DNA from 2 places in the Kineococcus halophytocola genome. Region 1 is predicted to be linked to the other one. Evidence: riboswitches for the same ligand, from Rfam matches in the RefSeq annotation. Region 1 holds a riboswitch; the other holds the start of a gene.
The links. Region 1 has a riboswitch for glycine ahead of gcvT (glycine cleavage system aminomethyltransferase GcvT). Riboswitches for the same ligand answer to the same signal wherever they lie in the genome.

Region 1 (10,624 bases):
CAGCCTGCGGTCGCCGGTCGTCTCCGCCGCGGTTGATCTTGGACGGGGTGAGGGTGAGCCGTTCCAGCGCCCGTCGACGCGGCACTGCGCGACGTGGTGGAGCGATCCCCAGCCCCGAACGGGAGGGCGTCCTGGTCAAGCTCAGGGACGTCGATCCACCGCCGCTTCGCCCACCGTTGACGCCACCGCGACCTGGGTGACGGCGGACCACCACTGACCCGACCCGCTTCCGATCCCCGGCGAGCGCGACTCGCCGGGGCCTCGTGCAGGGGAAGGGTGGCCGCTCCCCGCGGGGGTGGAGACGCCCGGACCCCGGACGCCGGGAACCGGGGACGACGCGAGGCTCATGTTCTTCCACGCCCGGTCGATGAGCTGGGTGCGACTCCCTCTGGCGGCTGCACCGACGCGATCACTCCGATGCGGTGAAGCCGTCCGGTGCGGTCGTCACCGGGCGGCTGGACGGATTCCGACGTTCCGCCGGCAGTACCGCTGCCACTACCGAAGCAGGGCGGACAGGAGCAGGGCGATGGGGTTCATCCGTGACATGACAGTCGGTTCCAAGCTGGCCGGTGTCGGGTTGCTGGTCCTGGTGATGACCGGGGGGCTGACCGCCGTGTCGGTCGACCTCGCCCACGACCTCTCCGCCGGGCAGCAGGAGATGTACGACCACAACGTGCAGTCAGCGGTCGCGCTGGGCCGGGTACGGGCCTCCTTCAACTCCTCGGCCAAGGACAACACCGACATGCTCATCACCCAGGAGCCGGAGGTGAAGACCGCGGAGGTGCGGGACAAGAACCGGGCTGGGCACGACGCCGAGGTCGACGCGGCCTGGGAGGAGTACCTCGCCTCGTCTCCGAGCAGCACGCAGGTGCAGCGCGACAGCTTCCGAGCAAACCTCGCCACCTACCGCCAGGCCCGCGTCGAGGACCTGGACCCGGAGGCGATCAAGGGGGACAACGCCGCTTGGGTGGCTGCCTACCGCGCCTCGCCCGCGTTGAAGGCCTTCGCCGACATCAACACCACGCTGGACGACATGCAGCTGGCGGAGTCGAAGGCAGCGCAGGTGGCGGCGTCGGACGGTCGGGCGGCGTTCCGCCGCTCCGTGGTGGAGCTGCTGTCCGTCGCCGTTCTCGGTCTGGCGGTCGCCCTGACGCTGCTCACCCTCATCACCCGATCAGTGGTGCGCCCGCTGACGCGGACGGTGGCCGTGGTCGAAGGGCTGGCCGACGGGCGCCTGGATCAGCGTGTCGGCTACGAGAGCAAAGACGAGCTCGGGGCGTTGTCCCGAGCCCTCGACGCCTCCATCTCCTCCCTGGCCCAGGTCATGCAGCAGTTGTCCGGGCATGCCGGCGACCTGTCCTCTTCGTCCCGCCAGCTGACCTCCGTGGCCGACGTCCTGTCCGCCGGTGCGGCCGAGTCCGCCTCGCAGGCGCACGTCGTCTCCGCGGCGACCGAGGAGATCAGCGCGAACATCGGGACCGTCGCGGCGGCCGGGGACGAGATGACCTCGGCCATCCGCGAGATCGCCACCTCCACCGCGCAGGCCTCCCAGACCGCCGCCACCGCGGTGACCGCCGCCCAGGACGCCGAGGCCACGATCACCCGCCTGGGCGCCTCGAGCCGGGAGATCGGCGACGTCGTCAAGCTCATCACCTCCATCGCCGAGCAGACGAACCTGCTGGCCCTCAACGCCACCATCGAGGCCGCCCGCGCCGGCGACGCCGGCAAGGGGTTCGCCGTCGTGGCCGGGGAGGTCAAGGAACTGGCCCAGCAGACCGCCCGGGCGACCGAGGAGATCGTCACGAAGGTGAACGCCACGCAGGCCGACGCGGGGGCGGCGACCGGGGTCATCGCCCAGATCGCCGACGTCATCGCCCAGATCGACGGGTTGCAGGCCACCATCGCCGCCGCGGTGGAGGAGCAGTCGGCCACGACCAGTGAGATGGTCCGGAACGTGACGGAGGTCTCGGGCGGGTCGCAGGAGATCGCGGCGAACATCAGCGGCATCGCCGCGGGGGCCCAGGAGACGACACGCAGCGCCGAGACGACAGCCGCCACTGCGGCGGAGGTCGCCCAGGCCTCACAGGACCTGCAGGCCCTCGTCGGTCGTTTCCGGTTCTGAGCGAGGACACCGGCGGGCCGGCCCTCGGGCGCAGCGGCGGCCACGGTTCAGGACGACGACGTCGGGCCGGGATCGCCGGGAGGATCGCGGTCCGAACTGGTGGGAACTGTCGGGGCCGTCCGGCCGCCTCACGCCGGGAGCTCGCGCACGATCGCCCGCTGGACCTCCAGGCCGGCCCACTCGTCGTCGGTCGCGTCGCAGACGAGGCAGAACGGCCCGGTGTGCCCGTGCTCCAGGACGGTGGACACGTTGCGGCGGTAGCCCTGCGCGTCGACGTCGGGCCCGTTCCGGTGGACCTTGGCGTGGCAGGTCTCGGCGAACCGCGTCACGGCGGCGAGGTCGGCGTACTTGCCCGGGCCGGTCCAGTTCCCCAGGGCCACGAGCAGGCCGACGGCCCCGTCGAGGGGGTCGAGGATCGCGGTGACGTCGGCCGCGTCGGCGACCCGGTTGGAGATCGACGCCTCGTGGCGGGGGCCTTCGTCCGGGTGGGTCAGGTCACCGTCGTCGACGAGGAGCGCGTCCAGCTCGACACCGGCCTCGGCGAGGGCGGCGCCCAGTCCGCCGAGGTAGCCGGCGTCGCGGTGGGGCAGGTGGAAGTGGCACAGCTGCACCGTGCGGTGACCGGGGATCCGCAGCTGCTGCGGGAGGTCGAGCAGGGGCAGGTGCTTCAGGGTGCGGTCCAGGGACCAGGAGTGGACCGCGTCGGACCTCCCGGTGCCGGGGAGCGTCGGGCGTCGTCGACCGTCGTGCGAACAGCTTCTCGCGCCTCCCCGCCCCCAGCATCCCCGCTCCTCTCAAACGCCCGCCGTTCGCGCGGCCTCGAGCAGGACGGCGGCCGCCACCTCGAGGCCCTCGACGCGGCCGAGCGAGACGTCCTCGTGCTCGATGTTGCAGACCATGTCGGGGTCGACCTCGTGCAGGGCGCGGAGGAACTCGGCCCAGAACGCGGTGTCGTGGCCCTTGCCGAGAGCGACGAAGTCCCACGCGGACTCCTTCGGCCACTCGTTGACCCACTCGTCGCCACCGAGGTTCGTGCGGTCCTCCGACGGGTCGAGCCGGCGGAACCGGTTGTCCAGCACGCCGTAGATCGCAGCCGCGGGGTTGATGCGGACGTCCTTGGCGGCGGCGTGGAAGACCAACGGCCCCAGGTCGCGCACGACGGCCACCGGGTCCATCTGCTGCCAGAACAGGTGCGAGGCGTCGAGCTCGACGCCGACGTTGGTCGCACCGGTGCGCTCGACGAGCTCGCGCGTGTTCGCCGGGTTGAAGACGACGTTCTGCGGGTGCAGCTCCAGGGCCACCTTGACGTCGTGATCGCGGGCCAGCGCGTCGATCTCCTTCCAGAAGGGGACCGCCACCGACCACTGGTGCTCGATGATGTCGAGGTCGCGCGAGTTCCACGCGTTGACCACCCAGGTCGGGTGGCTGGCGCCGGGTTCGGCGCCGGGCAGTCCGGACATCGTGACGACGCGGTGCTCTCCGAGGCGGTGGGCCAGCCGGATGGAGCGGCGGACGTCCTCGGCGTGCCTGCCGCCGATGATCTCGTTCGGGTGCAGCGGGTTGCCGTTGCAGTTCAGCCCCGCGATCGAGACGCCGGTGCCCTCGAAGACCCCGAGGAAGTCGTCGCGCGCGGTGTCGCTGACGAGGATGTCGTCGAAGGTGGGGATGTGCACGGGCGGGAGGAACCCGCCGGTGTTCAGCTCGATGCCGGTCAGGCCCAGGTCGGCGATGACCTTCAGTGCCTCGGGCAGCGGGCGGTCGTGCAGGATCGCGTTGTAGACGCCCAGTTTCACCGGTGGTTCCTCTCAGTCGACGGAGACGGTCTCGCCCGTGCCGTCGGCGGCCCTGGTGACCGCCTCGAGCACGCGCAGGTTGTGCAGGCCGTGGGTCATCGGCGGCACCACGGGCAGGTCGCCGATCGGGGTGCCGACCCCGCCGGCGATCTCGTTGAGGAACGCCCGGCACTGGAACGTGAAGAAGTCGCTCTGGCCGTGCCCGACGCTGGGGAAGTCCATCGGCAGGCCGCCGGCGACGTAGGGGTGCTCGGGGCCGACGAGGACCTGACGGTACCCGTTGACGGCGTTCGGCGCGGTCGCGTCGGCGATGGTGAACTCGCCCGTGCGGTTGAGGTCGAAGGCCCCGGCGCCGTTCTCGGTGAAGATCTCGAAGCCGAGGCCGTTGGGCAGCCCGTGCGCGATGCGCGACACCGAGAAGGTGCCTGTGGCGCCGCCGGCGAAGGAGGCGGTGAAGGTAACCAGGTCCTCGTTCTCGACGTCCTCGAACTCGGTGCCGACCTCGGCCATGGCATGCCCGACGACCGCACCCACGGGCTTGGGTCGGCGCGTGGTGACCTGGGAGAAGACGGTGCCTCGCACCGACTCCAGCGGCCCGCAGAAGAACTCACCGAGGTCGACCAGGTGGCTGCCGATGTCGGCCAGCGCCCCCGAGCCCGGGCCGCCCTTGTACCGCCAGCTGATGGGCGCGTTCGGGTTGGCGGCGTAGTCGCACCAGTAGTGCCCGTTGAAGTGGCGGACCGCACCGAGGTGGTCGTTCAGGACCTGTTCGCGCAGGGCGTTGATCGCCGGGGAACGGCGGAACGTGAACCCGACGGCGGCGACGAGGTCGGGGTGCTCGGCCGCGGCGGCGACCATGGCCTCGGCGTTGGTGACCGACGGCGCCAACGGCTTCTCGCACAGGACGTGCTTGCCGGCGGCCAGCAGGCCCTCGACGATCTCGCGGTGCAGGTGGTTGGCGACCACGACGCTGACGGCGTCGACGTCGTCCGCCTCGGCGATCGTCTGCCAGCTGGTCTCGGCGCGCTCGTAGCCGTACCGTGCGGCGGCCGCCTGCGCGAAGGGGGCGTGGGCGTCGGCGACGGCCACGAGGCGGACCGGTGGCAGGCCCTCCCCGTAGGCGCCGCCGGCCAGCGTGGTGGCGGCGCGGTAGCCGGCGATGTGGGCGCGGCCGGCCATGCCGGCGCCGATGACGGCGACACCCAGCGGTCGCGTGCGGGGAGAGGACACGGGGAGCCTTCCGGTAGCGGTGACGCGCACCGTCCTCGGTGCGTGAGCAGCTTTCAAACCGGTTTGAAAGACATCGACTAGAATCGGTTCGACCCGCTCCCGTGTCAAGCCGCCCAGGAGGTTCCGTGCCGCAGGGCTCCACCGGCCGCCCGACCATCACCGACGTGGCCGCCCGCGCCGGCATCTCGAAGGGGATGGTGTCGCTGGCGCTGCGCGGTGCGCCCGGCCCGAGCGCGGAGACGGCCGCGCGCGTCCTGCGGGCCGCCGAGGAGCTCGGCTACCGGCCGAACCGGGCGGCGAGCTCCCTGGCCCTGCGCCGGACGCGGCTGCTGGGTGTGGCGATGACCGTTCGCAACGCCTTCCACGCCGAGCTCGTCGAGGAGTTGCAGGCGGCGGCCGAGGACGCCGGGTACGAGCTCGTGCTGGCCCCCGTGACGCGCACCCGGGGTGAGCGGGCCGCGGTCGAGACGCTCCTGGACTCCCGGTGCGAGGCCCTGCTGCTGCTCGGGCCGGAAGCCGACTCCGCCGAGCTGCAGCGGTGGGACGCCCGTGCCCCCGCGGTGGTCCTGGGGCGCCGGCCGCGGACGGTGACCGGCGCGGGTCCGGACGTCGTCCGTGCGTCCGACGAGGTCGGTCTCCGGCTGGTCGTCGAGCACCTCGTCTCCCTCGGGCACCGCGACCTCGTCCACGTCTCGGGTGGTCGCGGGGACATCGCCGCCGACCGCCGCGCCGGGTTCGAGGCCGCGGCTGCGGAGTTCGAGATCCTGGGTCGCACCCTCGAGGCGGGGTTCGACGAGGAGGCCGGGGTACGCGCCGCGCAGCGGTTGCTCGCCGCGCGCACTCCGGCGACGGCGGTGGTGGCCGCCAACGACCGCGTCGCCCTCGGGGTGCTCGACGCCCTCCTGAGGGCGGGGAGGGACGTGCCGCGGCACGTCTCGGTGGCCGGGTACGACGACAGCCCGCTCGCCCGGCTCGGGCACGTGCAGCTGACCTCGGTGGGTCAGGACCCGGCCGGGCAGGCCCGGGCGGCGGTCCGCCTCGCGGTCGAACGGGTCGAGGGGATCGAGCGCGAGAGCGTGGACGTGGTCGTCGAGCCGCACCTCGTGATCCGCGGGACCACGGCGCCCCCGCCGATTCATATGTCACAATGACAGGACAAACTATGAGGAGGTTGTCGTGCCCCTGCTCCGCTTCGACGTCGTCGCCGGCCGAACCCCGGCGCAACTGGGTGCCCTGCTCGACGCTGCCCACGCGGCCGTCGTGGAGGCGTTCGACGTCCCGGAGGGGGACCGGTACCAGGTCGTCCACCAGCACCCCGCCGGTGAGCTCGTCGTCCACGACACCGGACTCGGCATCGAGCGCACCGACCGTGTCGTGCTGCTGCAGGTGACGAGCCGCGCCCGCCCCCAGGAGCAGAAGGTCGCCTTCCACCACCTGCTCGTCCGCAACCTGGAAGCGGCCGGAACGGCCGGCAGCGACGTCGTCGTCTCGATCGTCGAGAACGGGGACGCCGACTGGTCCTTCGGGTACGGCCGCGCCCAGTTCCTCACGGGGGAGCTCTGACGTCAGGACGAGCAGGCCGTCCACGGGAACCGTGCGCACCGTCCCGCGGTGCTGAGCGCTCCGACCACGGAGCGGAGAGGAACGACTGATGACCGTGAGGTTCGGACTGGTCGGGTACGGCAAGGGCGGGCGCTTCTTCCACGCCCCCCTCGTCGCCCGTGCGGAAGGGTGCGCGCTGACCGCCGCGGTGACCCGTTCGCCGCGACGTCGGGCGGAGCTCGCCGCGGACCACACCGGTGCGGTCGCGTTCGACGACCTGGCCTCGATGGCCGCCTCCGGCCTCGTCGACGCGGTCACCGTCACGACGACGGCGGACACGCACGCCGACCTGGTCCTCGAGGCGGTGGACCTCGGGCTGCCCGTCGTGTGCGACAAGCCGTTCGCCCTCGACGCGAGCGCGGCGCAGAGGTGCGTCGACGCGGCCCGGGCGGCCGGGGTCCTGCTCAGCACCTACCAGAACCGGCGCTACGACAACGACTTCCGCACCACCCGGGCCGTGGTGGCGTCGGGGGCGCTGGGGCAGGTGCGACGCATCGAGTCGCGCCTGGAGCAGTTCGCGCCACCAGGAGGTGTGCCCGACTCCGGCGGCGGGATCCTCCTCGACCTCGGTGCCCACGTCGTCGACCAGGTGCTGCAGCTCGCCGGGCCCGTGGCGTCGGTGTACGCCGACGTCTCCCCGGAGCGCTTCGCCCTGCAGGTGAGACACGCGTCCGGGGTCGTGTCGGAGGTCGTCGGCGACCTCGCTCTCCACGGTCGCCCCGGGCCCCGCTTCCGGGTGTTCGGCACCGACGCGATCCTCGAGGTCCCGGCTGACGATCGGCAGGCCGACGTCCTGATGGCCGGAGGGACGCCGGCCGACCCCGGGTGGGGCGAGGTCCCGCAGGCGTCCTGGCCGATCCTGCACCGCGGCGCGTCGAGCACCCGCATCCCTGCGGAGCGCGCCGACTGGCGCGACTTCTACACGGCGTTCGCGGCGGCGGTCACCGACGGCCTCCCCGTGCCCGTCGACCCGGCCGACTCCGTCGCGGGTCTCGTGGTGCTGGAGGCCGCGGCCCGCAGCGCCACGACCGGGGAGGTCGTCCGACTCTGAACAGCGACCGTGCAGGGCGCGGCAGGACCGGTCGGCCCCCGTGCCCCCACGGCACCGGGAGCCGCGAGGTCCCGGTCGGGGCCGCCGGTGTGCCACGCTGTGCGGGACAACTGAACACTCGGCCGCTCCGCCCCGGCGGGAGAGCCCCGCCGTCCGCGGCGGGCACCGAAGGAGCAATCACCCCGGAACCTCTCAGGTCCACGGACCGCCACGGGCAGGCCGCTCTGGAAAGCAGGACCGCGAGGTCCTCACCCACGGGGAAAACCGTTGCTGGGCAACCGGTGACGGTGAAGCTCTCAGGTTCCGCGACAGAGGGGGTCCAGCCCGGCCGCGCCGCGCGGCCGCGACGAGAGGAGCCCCGTGAGCACGAGCACCACCCCCGAGACCGCCGCCGAGACCACGCCCGCCGCGAGCCCGCTGGCGGCCGCGCACGCCGAGCTCGGCGCGTCCTTCACCGACTTCGCCGGCTGGTCGATGCCGCTGCGCTACGCCTCCGACCTCGCCGAGCACGGGGCCGTGCGGGCCACCGCGGGGCTGTTCGACCTCTCGCACATGGGCGAGGTCCGCGTCACCGGCCCCGAGGCCGGCCGCGCCCTCGACGCCGCGCTCGTCGGGCGCCCCTCGACGATGGCCGTCGGCCGGGCCGCCTACGGGATGGTCGTCGACCACGACGGCGGGATCGTCGACGACCTCGTCACGTACCGCCTGGGCGAGGAGGAGTTCCTCGTCGTGGCCAACGCGGCCAACGTCGAGCCCGTCGTCGTGGCCCTGGCCGACCGCGCCCGCCCCTTCGACGCCCACGTCGCCGACGAGACGGCCCGCTGGGGTCTGGTCGCCGTCCAGGGGCCGGCGTCCGTCGCGATCGTCGCCCCGCTGCTGGACGGGGCGTCCGGGGTGGACCTCGCGGCGCTGCGCTACTACCGCGCGGTCACCGCCGTCCTGGCCGGTGTCGAGGTGCTCCTGGCCCGCACCGGGTACACCGGCGAGGACGGGTTCGAGGTCTTCGTCCCCGTCGAGCGCACCCGCGAGGTGTGGGACGCCCTGCTGGCCGCCACCCGCGAGCACGGCGGGGTCCCGGCGGGGCTGGCCTGCCGCGACACCCTGCGCCTGGAGGCCGGGATGCCGCTGTACGGGCACGAGCTCAGCCGGGACGTCACCCCGTTCGCGGCCGGGCTGGGGCGCGTCGTGGTCCTGGACAAGGAGGACGGGGCGGTGGGGCTGGAGGCGCTGCAGCGCCTGGCCCAGGAGCCGCCCGCGCGCGTGCTCGTGGGGTTGCGCGGCGAGGGCCGGCGGGCACCGCGCGCCGGGTACGCGGTCCTCGCCGCCGGGGAACCGGTCGGCGTCGTCACCAGCGGGGCGCTCTCGCCGACGCTCGGGTACCCCGTGGCGATGGCGTACGTCGACGCCGCGCTGGCCGAGCCCGGCACGCACCTCGGCGTCGACGTGCGGGGGACCGAGCTGCCCGCGGAGGTCGTGCCCCTGCCGTTCTACCGCCGGCCGCGCTGAGCCGCGGTCGGGCCGGTGGCAGCATGAGGGGGTGCCCCCGCGTCGCCGCACCGATCCCACTGCGGGCCTGAGCGCCGTCCGCGAGGTGACGGACGTCCTGGACGAGGGCGGGAAGCCCGCGCGGCCCGCGCTGGCCACGGCCGTCCGGTACTGCCTGGAGGAGCTCGCCGCCCGCTACCCCGGCGGCAGCGTCGAGGTGCGGGTGCCCCCGTTCGCGGCCGTCCAGGTCATCGCCGGACCCCGGCACACCCGCGGCACCCCGCCCGCCGTCGTCGAGATGGACGGGCCCACCTGGGTCGCGCTGGCCACCGGCCGGCTGACCTTCGAGGACGCCCGCGCGGGCGGCCGGGTCCAGGCCAGCGGCCAGCGGACCGACCTGGGCGAGCTGCTGCCCCTCGTGCCACCGGACCCCGGCTGAGCCCGTAGCGTTCTCCCCGTGAGCGAGCCGACGCAGGACCCGACCCCGGACGCCCCCGAGCGCGAGGCCGAGCAGGAGCGCGAGGGGACGGCGTTCGTGCAGGTCACGCGCCGTCGGGCACCGCGCTTCCGGGCCTTCGCCCTGACGGGTCTGGTCATCGCCTTCGTCGTCTCCGGTGCCGTCGCGATCACCACCCCGCCCTCGGACGGGTACTCCCAGCAGGCCCTGTTCGGGTACCTGTTCTGCTCCCTCGGGCTGGTGTTCGTCCTGCTCGGTGCCCTCATCGCGGTCCTCGCCGACCGGCGCACCGGGACCCGGGCCCAACCCCGTCGGCGGAGCCGGAAGCGTTCCGGGGTGTGACACACTCGGGGCGTGGCCCGCGGTGACGGACGTCTGAACCACGACCTGCTCCCCGGCGAGAAGGGCCCTCAGGACGCGTGTGGCGTCTTCGGGGTCTGGGCGCCGGGTGAGGAAGTCTCCAAGCTCACCTTCTACGGCCTCTACGCCCTGCAGCACCGGGGCCAGGAGGCAGCCGGCATCGCCGTGAGCAACGGCGAGCAGATCCTCGTGTTCAAGGACACCGGGCTGGTCTCGCAGGTGTTCGACGAGTCGGCGCTGGAGTCCCTGCAGGGGCACATCGCCGTCGGTCACGCCCGCTACTCCACGACCGGTGGCGGCGGCTGGCAGAACGCCCAGCCCACGCTCGGCGACACCGCCGGCGGCACCGTGGCCCTGGCCCACAACGGCAACCTCACCAACCAGTTCGCGCTGCGCGACATGCTCACCGAGCGCTACCCCAGCGCCCCGCAGCCGCCGCTGCGCGGTCGTCCCTCGCCCAGCGAGATCGCCCGCGGCAACACCACGGACACCGCGATCCTCACCGCCCTGTTCGCCGGTGACCC
Region 2 (10,624 bases), on a different contig from region 1:
GCGCGTCCGGCTCGGGGTCCCAGCGCCTCTACGGCTTCCGCGACATCCTCGTCCTCAAGGTCGTCAAGCGGCTGCTGGACACCGGGGTCTCGTTGCACCAGATCCGCACCGCCGTGACCCACCTGCGCGAGCGCGGCGTCGACGACCTCGCCCAGATCACGCTCATGTCCGACGGTGCCAGCGTCTACGAGTGCACCTCGGCGGACGAGGTGATAGATCTCGTCCAGGGCGGGCAGGGCGTCTTCGGCATCGCCGTCGGCCGCGTCTGGCGCGAGGTCGAGGGGGAGCTGGCGTCCCTGCCCAGTGAACGCCCCGCCGAGCGCGAGCAGCCCGAGACCACCGAGTCCACGGGGTCCACCGGTCCCGGCACGGTCCTGGCCGACGAGCTGTCCCGCCGCCGCGCCGCGCGCGAAGCCGGCTGACCTCCCCGCTCCTCACCCCGCGTCACTGCCTCCCCGTCCGGGAGACCTCCTCGCCCAGCGCCGGACGAGGACCCCCTGCGCGCCACCCGCCGGGTGACGGACGGTGAAGGACACGGGGGACCGCGGTGGGACCGCGGTGTCCTCAGTCCAGCAGCTCGGCGTGCGGCAGCGCCTGCAGCGCGAAGGGGTCCGTCACCCAGTCGTGCGCGTCCGGCAGCCAGATGACCGCGGCCAGCAGCGAGTCCGCCCACGTGCTCAGCAGGTCCTCGAACCCGGTCCGCCAGGCGTGCTGGTAGCTCTCGCCGTCGTCGGCCAGGACGAGCTGCTCCACGACCGCGCGGCTGGAGCCGAGGCGGACGGCGATGAGTTCCTCGTCGCGGGCGAACACCGGCAGCAGGGCCGGCGGCGCGGCCAGACCGGGTCCCTGCCCCGTGGCGCGGGCCACGGCGTCCTCCAGCCGCAGCGGGACCCACCCGCCGGGGCCGACGGTGGGGGCGCTGGTGCGGAACGTCGTGCGCACGGGGTCGACCCCGTCCACGGCCCGCCACCAGGCGCGGACGGCGCGGGGGATGAGCAGCCCCGTCTGGCGCTCGACGGCGTCGAGCTGGGCGTCCTCGACCCCCGGGCGCAGCCGGGTCGCGATGTCGGCACCGGAGCGCGTCCAGTGCGCGCGCAGCCGCTGGACCAGGCCGACGACGCGGTCGGCCTCGGGGTCCACGGCCAGCGGGCGCCGGGCCGGAGCCGACGTGGGCGTGGTGGCCCGGGCGGGCCGGACGACGCGGGCGGGGACCTCCGCGCGGGGCGAGCCGGTCAGCGGGGTGTTGGACGACGTCACGAGACCTCCTTGGACCCGCGCGGGGCGCGGGGAGAGCGGGGGCGGCACCCACAGGACGAGTGTGCGCACGACCCGTCTGGCAACGGTAGACGTAGCGCGATCTTCCTGCACCTCGTGACGGTCAGGGGGCCGGGGAGGTTCCCCCCGCTCCGGTCAGCACCCGGTCCAGCAGCGTGTCGAACTGCGCCGCGAGGGTCCTGGCGGTGCGCGTCCGCAGCGCGTGCAGGGGGGTGCCGGAGCCCTGGGACTGGGGGACCGCCACGCGGTCGGGCAGGGGGTCCAGCACCAGGTCCCCGAAGAGGCCGCGCAGTTCCTCCAGGCGGAAGCGCTGCTCGCCCGAGCGCTGGGTGAACCGGTTGACGACCACGCCCACGACCCGCGGGGCCGAGCGCAGCGAGCGCACCTCGCGCAGCGTGCGGTCCACGGCGGCGACCGAGAACCGGCTGGCGTCGGAGACGACGAGGACCGCGTCCGCGGCGCGCCAGGCCGAGCGCGTGAGGCCGTTGAGGGAGGGGGGCGTGTCCAGGAGGGCGAGGTCGTGGTCGTCGAGCTTGCGCAGGGCCCGCCGCAGCGCCTTGAGCTCCTCCTCGTCGGCGTCGGGGCTGTCCCGCCGCGCCGAGGCCGCCGAGCCGCTGACGACGTCGAGCAGACCGGGGTGGTCGTCCACCCAGCCGCTGGGGGCGACGGCGTCCTCGGCGACGCGGCGCTTGGGCGAGGCCAGGACGGCGGCGGCGTCGTGCGCGCGCTGGGCCGTCACGTCCAGACCCGACGTCGCGTCGGCCTGCGGGTCGAGGTCGACGACGAGGGTGCTGGTCCCGCGGGCCAGCGCGGCCGAGGCGAGGCCCAGCACCACCGAGGTCTTGCCGACACCGCCCTTGGCACTGCAGACGGCGAGGGTGATCACGGGGCACAACCTAGCGCCGAGGGTCCGGTGCGGGGGAGCCGGTGCGGTGGACCCCGTAGAGTGGGGCCCGGCCGTTCACCCCGCGAGGGAGAGACTCCGACCCGTTCCGGGACGGGGCGCCGAAGGGGCAACATCCCCGGAACCTCTCAGGCGGAAGGACCACGTGGGGCAGGCCGCTCTGGAACGCCCCGCCCGCGGTGCGTGACAGACGGGGAGGTCCGTCCGCGCATCGCCAGACCTCCGGAGCGTCCATGACCTCGCCGTCCCTGCCCCTCGCCCGCGACCTGCCCGAGGTCGCCCCCGAGCCCGCCGCCCTGCCGTTCAGCGCCCGCCACATCGGGCCCGACGCCGCGGCCGTGGCCCGGATGCTGGACGTCGTCGGGCTGGCCTCCCTCGACGAGCTCGTCGACCGGGCCGTGCCCGCGGGCATCCGCGACGGGGTCCTGGACCTGCCCGAGGCGCTGGACGAGACGTCGGTGACGGCCGCGCTGCGCGCCCTGGCCGGCCGCAACCGCGTCGTACCGTCCCTCCTCGGGATGGGCTACCACGGCACCCGCACCCCGGCCGTGGTGCGGCGCAACGTCCTGGAGGACCCCGCCTGGTACACGGCGTACACGCCCTACCAGCCGGAGATCTCCCAGGGCCGGCTCGAGGCGCTGCTGAACTTCCAGACCGCGGTCACCGACCTCACCGGCCTCGACATCGCCAACGCCTCCCTGCTCGACGAGGGCACCGCCGCGGCCGAGGCGATGACCCTGGCCCGGCGCACGTCCAAGGCGCCGAAGGGGGCGGTGTTCGCCGTCGACGCCGACGTCCTGCCGCAGACCCTCGCCGTCCTGCGCACGCGCGCCGTGCCGCTGGGGATCGAGCTGGCCCTCGTCGACCTCGACGCCCCCGACCCGTTCGCCGCGACCGGCGACGTGTTCGGCCTGCTCGTGCAGTACCCCGGCACGTCGGGTCGGGTCCGCGACCTCGCGGGCGTCGTCGCCGACGCCAAGGCCCGCGGGGCCGTCACCGTGGCCGCGGCCGACCTGCTGGCCCTCACCGTCCTCGTCCCGCCGGCCGAGTTCGGCGCCGACGTGGCCGTCGGGTCCAGCCAGCGGTTCGGCGTCCCGATGGGCGCCGGTGGCCCGCACGCCGCGTACATGGCCGTCCGCAAGGGCCTGGAACGCTCGCTGCCGGGCCGGCTCGTCGGGGTCTCGGTGGACGCGGACGGGAACGCGGCCTACCGCCTGGCCCTGCAGACCCGCGAGCAGCACATCCGCCGCGACAAGGCGACGTCGAACATCTGCACCGCCCAGGTGCTGCTGGCCGTCATGGCCGGGTGCTACGCGGTCTGGCACGGCCCGGACGGCCTGCGCGCCATCGGTCTGCAGGTGGCCCGCCGCGCGTCCGCGCTCGCGCAGCAGCTGCGCGAGGGCGGGGTGGAGGTCGTGCACGCGGACTTCTTCGACACCGTGCTGGCCCGCGTTCCCGGTCGCGCGGACGAGGTCGTGGCCGCCGCCCTGGAGGCGGGGGTGAACCTGCGCCGCGTCGACGCCGACCACGTCGGCATCACCGTCGACGAGACGACGTCGGAGGCGCACGTCGCCGCGGCCCTGCGCGGTTTCGGGATCGAGGCGGCCGAGGTCGCCGCCGAGGCCGCCCTGCCCGCGCACCTGCGCCGCACCTCGGAGTTCCTGACCCACCCGGTGTTCTCGCAGCACCGGTCCGAGACGGCGATGCTGCGCTACCTGGCCCGCCTGTCCGACGCCGACTACGCCCTGGACCGCGGCGCGATCCCGCTGGGGTCGTGCACGATGAAGCTCAACGCGACGACCGAGCTGGAGCCGATCTCCTGGCCCGAGTTCGCCGACCTGCACCCCTACGCCCCCGCCGACCAGCTCGCGGGCACCGCCGAGCTCGTCGCCGACCTCGAGCGCTGGCTCGCCGAGGTGACCGGGTACGACGCGGTCTCGTTGCAGCCCAACGCCGGTTCGCAGGGCGAGTTCGCCGGGCTCCTGGCCATCCGCGCCTTCCACGTGGCGCAGGGGCACGGGGAACGCACGATCTGCCTCATCCCGAGCTCCGCCCACGGCACGAACGCCGCCAGCGCGGTCATGGCCGGCCTGAAGGTCGTCGTCGTGGCGTGCGACGAGGCCGGCAACGTCGACCTCGAGGACCTGCGCGCCAAGGTCTCCCAGCATGCCGACGACCTCGCCGCGCTCATGGTCACCTACCCCTCGACCCACGGGGTCTACGAGGAGTCCATCCGCGAGGTCTGCGGCCTCGTCCACGACGCGGGCGGTCAGGTCTACGTCGACGGCGCCAACCTCAACGCCCTCGTCGGGCTGGCCCGGCCGGGGAAGTTCGGCGCCGACGTCTCCCACCTGAACCTGCACAAGACGTTCTGCATCCCGCACGGCGGTGGCGGCCCGGGTGTCGGGCCCGTCGCGGTCCGCTCCCACCTCGCGCCGTTCCTGCCCTCCACGGCCCCGGACGCCGGCGGCGTCGGGATGGTCTCGGCGGCCCCGTTCGGGTCCGCGGGCATCCTGCCGATCCCGTGGGCGTACCTGCGGCTCATGGGCCCCGACGGCCTGCGCGCCGCCACGGTCCAGGCGGTCCTGTCGGCGAACTACGTCGCGGCCCGGCTGTCCGAGGCGTTCCCCGTCCTGTACCGGGGTCCGGGCGGGCTCGTGGCCCACGAGTGCATCCTGGACCTGCGGCCGATGACGAAGGCCACCGGCGTCACGGTCGACGACGTCGCCAAGCGGCTCATCGACCACGGGTTCCACGCCCCGACGATGTCGTTCCCCGTCGCGGGCACGCTCATGGTCGAACCCACCGAGAGCGAGGACCTGGCCGAGCTGGACCGGTTCTGCGACGCGATGCTCGCCATCGCCGCGGAGGTGCAGGAGATCGCCGACGGCCGCTGGGCCGTGGAGGACTCCCCGCTGCGGCACGCCCCGCACACCGCGGCCAGCCTCGTGGGGGAGTGGGACCACCCCTACACGCGCGCCGAGGCCGTCTACCCGGCCGGGACGGACCCGCGCACGAAGTACTGGCCGCCGGTGCGCCGCATCGACGGCGCGGCCGGGGACCGCAACCTCGTGTGCTCGTGCCCGCCGCTGTCGGAGTACTGACCGGTGCGTAGGATCACCGCCAGGGGGTGATCACCGTGGAGTTCCTGGACGCCGTGCTCGACCGCAGCTGGCTGCTGTGGATCGCGGCCGCGCTCGTCCTGGGGATCCTGGAGATCACCGCGATCGACCTGGTCTTCGCCATGCTCGCCGGCGGCGCCCTCGCGGGCGCCGCCGCCGACGCGCTCGGGCTGGGGTTCGTCGGGCAGGTGCTCGTGGCGGCGCTCGTCGCCGGGCTGCTCATCGGGACCATCCGTCCCGTCCTGCTCCGGCGCCTGCGGATGCCCCCGGTCGGCACGACGAACTCCGCCGCCCTCGTCGGGCGGCCCGCGATCGTGCTCGCCGACGTCACCGTCCGCGGCGGGCAGGTCAAGCTGGCGGGGGAGACGTGGTCGGCCCGCTCGGCCGGTCCCGTCTTCGCGGCCGGTGCCGACGTCGTGGTCACCGCGATCGACGGCGCCACCGCCGTCGTCGGGCCCCTGCCCGCAGCCCCACCCCCGACGGCGATCCCGGGGGAACCGTGATGGACCGAGAGGCATTCTGATGGACAACGTCGTGACCCTCATCGTCCTGGTGCTCGTCATCCTCTTCGTGGTGACGGTCATCATCCGGACGATCCGGATCGTCCCGCAGGCCACGGCCGTCATCGTCGAACGGCTCGGGCGCTACTCGCGCACGCTGGACGCCGGTCTGCACTTCCTCGTGCCGTTCATCGACAAGGTGCGCGCCAACGTCGACCTGCGCGAGCAGGTCGTCTCCTTCCCGCCGCAGCCGGTCATCACCTCCGACAACCTCGTCGTCAGCATCGACACGGTCATCTACTACCAGCCCACGGACCCGAAGTCGGCGACGTACGAGATCGCGAACTACATCCAGGGCATCGAGCAGCTCACGGTCACGACGCTGCGCAACGTCATCGGCTCGCTCGACCTCGAGCAGACCCTCACCAGCCGCGACCAGATCAACGGCCAGCTGCGCGGGGTCCTCGACGACGCCACCGGCCGCTGGGGCATCCGCGTGAACCGCGTGGAGCTCAAGGCGATCGACCCGCCCGCCAGCGTGCAGGACTCGATGGAGAAGCAGATGCGCGCCGAACGCGACCGGCGCGCGGCCATCCTCAACGCCGAGGGCCTGAAGCAGTCCCAGATCCTCACCGCCGAGGGGGAGAAGCAGTCCTCCATCCTGCGGGCCGAGGGTCAGGCCCAGGCCGCGATCCTGAAGTCCCAGGGTGAGGCCAAGGCCATCACCCAGGTCTTCGACGCCATCCACCGCGGCGACCCGGACCCGAAGCTGCTGGCCTACCAGTACCTGCAGACGCTGCCGCAGATCGCCAAGGGCGACGCGAACAAGGTGTGGATCGTCCCCAGCGAGCTCAACGACGCCCTCAAGGGCTTCGGCTCCATGTTCTCCGCCCACGGGGGTCCCGACGGGGGCGACGGGGCCTCCCCGCGGCGCCGCGACGACGCCCGGGAGGGCGGGGAGACGCACGACGCGGGCCTGCCCGAGGTCGTGCTGGAGGACCCGGCCGAGGCGCTCAAGCGGGCCCGCGAGGAGGCCGCCGGCGCCACCCGTGACGCCGAGGGCGCGACCCGCCTGGGCAAGGACGACTAGCGCGGCACCGCCGCGCCCCGGCCGGGGGACGTCCGCCCGCGGACCGGCCCGGCAGCGGGTCGCGGCGCCGTGCGCCGGTACCACCGGGCCCACACGGCGACCGCCGTGGCGACCTCGACGACGTCGCCGCCCACGAACAGCAGCTCCGCGGCCGGTCCCGCGCCCGCCGCGAACCACAGCTTCGCGCTCACCCCGTGCACGGCGGCCACGACGAGCAGGGCCAGGGTGCTCGTCACCGCGCCCGGCCGGCCCCGCACGGGGTCGGGACCGGCCACGACGGTGGCGAACAACCAGCTCGCCAGGGCCGTGTGGACCATGAGCGGCCCGTGGAGCCCGTGCGGGACCGGGGCCAGGTAGAACAGCGGGGCGCCCGAGGCCGCCAGGACCGTCGCGACCGGCCACCAGGTGACGGCACGCGCCCACCGGCTGTGCAGCAGCCGCACCAGGACCCGCCGGGGACGGGGCGGCAGCACGCGCAGGACGAGCGCGACCGGGCCGGACAGGGCCAGCAGCACCGGGGCGGCCATCGTCGCGAGCAGGTGCCGGACGGTCTCGGCGACCCCGGCCCCGGCGGGCCCGGCCTCGGGCCACGACGCCGCCACCGCCAGCAGCGCCCCCGCCGCCAGCACCGCGGCGCTGCGGGCCACGGGCCAGGCGTCCCCGCGCCGGTGCAGCACCTGCTCGAGGGCGAGGTACCCCGCGGGCAGGAGGACGGCGGGCACGAGCAGCCCCGCCCACGTCACGCGCGCGCCCGCCCCCGCCGCACCAGCAGCAGGACGCCGACGAGCACCCCGAGGGCCCCGGTGAGGTTCCACACCAGGTCGTAGGGCAGCAGCTCCACGTCGTAGCGGATCTGGTGCAACCCCAGCACCTTGTGCTGCACCAGACCGTCGTAGAGCTGGAACCCGCCCCACCCCAGCAGGACACCGGCGGCCACCCGCCGGCCCACCAGCGCGTGCCGGCGCTGCAGGTCGGCCACGACGAACAGCCCGGCGACGGTGGCCAGCCAGCTGCCCGCGTGGAACCAGCCGTCCGAGACGAGCCCGACGGTGCTGGTGGACCGGTCGTAGAAGTGGTGCCAGTGCAGCAGCTGGTGGAAGACCACCTCGTCGAGGAACCCGGCCAGACCCACCCCGCAGAGCAGACCGGCCACCAGCGAGCGCCCGGTCACCTCAACCGGCCAGCACGTCGCGCACGGCGCTGCGGCGCAGCTCCTCCAGCCGCGCGGCCTGCCGTTCGGCGCGCTCGAGCAGGACGTCGAAGGAGGTGCCGGCGGACCGGGCGTCCAGCCGCGACCCCGCTGGACCGCCGGCCTCGGCCAGCTCCCGCAGGCTGCGCCACCCCGCGGCCTTGCCCTCCACCCCCAGCAGCAGCGCCTCCAGCTCCACGACCGTGCGCAACGGGGACCGGCGCACGAGGCGGCCGTTGGGCTTCAGGGCCCCCAGCGCCTCCACGACGCGCGCCGCGACCTGCAGGTGCCGGCGCCGCGGCACCTGCAGGGCCCGCATCCAGCGCAGCAGCTCGCGCCGGTCGGCGACCACCTCGGTGTGCAGGTCCGCCAGGACCCGGCCGGTCTCGGTCCCGGCGTGCGCCCGGGCCGCCCGGGCCAGGCGCGCCCGGCCGGCGCTGGCCCCGGCGAGGTGGTCGCCGAGGTAGACGGTGAGCAGGTCGTGCGGGGAAGGAGCATCCACACGGGGCGACTACCCGGGCCGCGGGCGGGTAACCCCCCGGCGTGGACGCTCCCCGCCTGGCCCTGACCTTCATCGGCACCGCCACGGTCCTGCTGCGGTGGGGGGCGGTGACGGTGCTGACCGATCCGAACTTCCTGCACGCCGGCCAGTTCGCCCACCTCGGGTACGGGATGGTGTCCCGGCGGCGGACCGAGCCGGCGCTCGCGGTCGGGGACCTGCCCCCGCTGAGCGGAGTCGTGCTCTCGCACCTGCACGGCGACCACGTCGACCGGGTCGCCCGCCGCGGTCTGGACGCGACCGTCCCGGTCCTGACGACCCCGCACGCCCGGCGCCGCCTGGAGCGCCGGTACGGCTTCGAGGACGTCCACGGGCTCGGGACGTGGGACGACCACGTCCTCGTCGCGGGCTCGGAGCAGGTGCGGGTGACCGCGGTGCCGGGCCGGCACGCCCGCGGGCCGGTGCGGGCGCTGCTGCCGCCGGTCATGGGTAGCGTGCTGGAGTTCGGGGCCGTCGGGGGACCGGTGCGCCGGCGCGTCTACGTCTCGGGAGACACCCTCGTCGTCCCGGAGTTGTCCGAGCTGCCGGTGCGCTACCCCGAGCTGGACCTGGCCGTCCTGCACCTGGGCGGCACGACGCTGCCGCCGGGGTCGCCGCGGGGTCTGGTCGTGACGATGGACGGCGTGGCCGGGACCGACCTCGTCGAGCTCGTCCGCCCCGCGGCCGCCGTCCCGGTCCACCACGACGACTACGGCGTCTTCCGCTCGCCCCGGTCCGACTTCACCGGGGAGATGGGCCGGCGCGGGCTCGGGGACGTCGTGCGCTGCGTGGAACGCGGGGAGACCGCCTGGTTCTGAGCCCCCTCCCGAGGTGCCGGGCGGGCGGAGGGTCGCCACAGTGGGGTCGTGCCGACCCCTGACGAGCCGACGCCGCTGCCGGAACGGTCCCCGGGCACCCGGCGATGGCTGTTCGCCGACCAGCTCGGCCCGCACTTCCTCGACGCCCCGCGCCAGCCGGTGCTGCTCGTGGAGTCCGTGGACGTCTTCCGCCGGGGACGGTTCCACCGTCGCAAGGCCCACCTCATCCTGTCCGCGCTGCGGCACCGGGCCGCCGAGCTGGGGGACCAGGCCGTGTTCGTCCGGGCCCGCACCTACCGCGAGGGTCTGGCCGAGTGCGGGGAACCGGTCAGCGTGTGCGACCCGACGTCGTACGTCGCACGCCGCTTCGTCCGGCGCCTGGACGACGTCGAGGTCCTGGCCTCGCGGGGTTTCGTCGTCTCCGAGGCGCAGTTCGCGCACTGGGCGCACCAGCGCGGCGACAAGCGCCTGCTCATGGAGGACTTCTACCGGGACGTGCGGCGCCACCACGGCCTGCTCATGGACGGCGAGAAGCCCGTCGGCGGGTCCTGGAACTACGACCACGACAACCGGCAGGGACCGCCGAGGAAGCGGACGAGCCTGGACGTGCGCGAACCCTGGTGGCCGGTCGAGGACGAGATCGACGAGGAGGTCCGCGCCGACCTGGACCGCTGGGAACGCGACGAGGGGGTGGAGTTCACCGGCGTCGACGGACCCCGCCGGTTCGCCGTCACCCGCCGGGAGGCGCTGCGCGGGCTGCGCCGGTTCCTCACCGACCGCCTCGAGCAGTTCGGCGTCTACGAGGACGCGATGCTGACCCAGGACCCGTGGATGTCGCACTCGCTGCTGTCGGCGCCGATGAACCTCGGCCTGCTCGACCCCGTCGAGGTCGCCCGCCGGGCCGAGGAGCACGGGCGCGCCCACGACGTCCGCCTCGCCTCCGTGGAGGGTTTCGTCCGGCAGGTCGTCGGCTGGCGCTCCTACACCTGGCACCTGTACTGGCACCTGGGCGAGGACTACAAGCGCCGCAACGCGTTGGGCGCCCGGACGGAACTACCGCAGTGGTTCGCCGACCTCGACGCCGACGCGGTCGAGGCGAACTGCCTGCACCACGTCCTGGCCGGCGTCCGCGACGAGGGGTGGGTGCACCACATCCCGCGGCTCATGGTGCTGGGGAACTGGGGCCTG

Region 2: linked by a shared signal. The riboswitch ahead of gcvP (aminomethyl-transferring glycine dehydrogenase) and the one ahead of gcvT (glycine cleavage system aminomethyltransferase GcvT) in region 1 are both predicted to bind glycine.

What each region holds. Positions count from the first base shown of each region.
Region 1 is NZ_JBGFTU010000006.1:149,804-160,427, reverse strand. It holds gene AB2L27_RS06940 (methyl-accepting chemotaxis protein) at 545-2,122, shown strand; gene AB2L27_RS06935 (hypothetical protein) at 2,251-2,733, opposite strand; gene AB2L27_RS06930 (sugar phosphate isomerase/epimerase family protein) at 2,917-3,915, opposite strand; gene AB2L27_RS06925 (Gfo/Idh/MocA family protein) at 3,928-5,145, opposite strand; gene AB2L27_RS06920 (LacI family DNA-binding transcriptional regulator) at 5,271-6,296, shown strand; gene AB2L27_RS06915 (tautomerase family protein) at 6,322-6,708, shown strand; gene AB2L27_RS06910 (Gfo/Idh/MocA family protein) at 6,797-7,798, shown strand; glycine riboswitch at 7,925-8,016, shown strand; glycine riboswitch at 8,018-8,116, shown strand; gene gcvT (glycine cleavage system aminomethyltransferase GcvT) at 8,159-9,304, shown strand; gene AB2L27_RS06900 (sterol carrier family protein) at 9,336-9,722, shown strand; gene AB2L27_RS06895 (hypothetical protein) at 9,741-10,082, shown strand; gene purF (amidophosphoribosyltransferase) at 10,095-10,624, shown strand, end outside.
Region 2 is NZ_JBGFTU010000010.1:93,856-104,479, forward strand. It holds gene AB2L27_RS10485 (MerR family transcriptional regulator) at 1-422, shown strand, start outside; gene AB2L27_RS10490 (SMI1/KNR4 family protein) at 565-1,326, opposite strand; gene AB2L27_RS10495 (ParA family protein) at 1,379-2,161, opposite strand; glycine riboswitch at 2,237-2,333, shown strand; gene gcvP (aminomethyl-transferring glycine dehydrogenase) at 2,413-5,283, shown strand; gene AB2L27_RS10505 (NfeD family protein) at 5,310-5,804, shown strand; gene AB2L27_RS10510 (SPFH domain-containing protein) at 5,824-6,891, shown strand; gene AB2L27_RS10515 (cytochrome c oxidase assembly protein) at 6,888-7,634, opposite strand; gene AB2L27_RS10520 (DUF2243 domain-containing protein) at 7,631-8,062, opposite strand; gene AB2L27_RS10525 (hypothetical protein) at 8,064-8,582, opposite strand; gene AB2L27_RS10530 (MBL fold metallo-hydrolase) at 8,624-9,436, shown strand; gene AB2L27_RS10535 (cryptochrome/photolyase family protein) at 9,485-10,624, shown strand, end outside.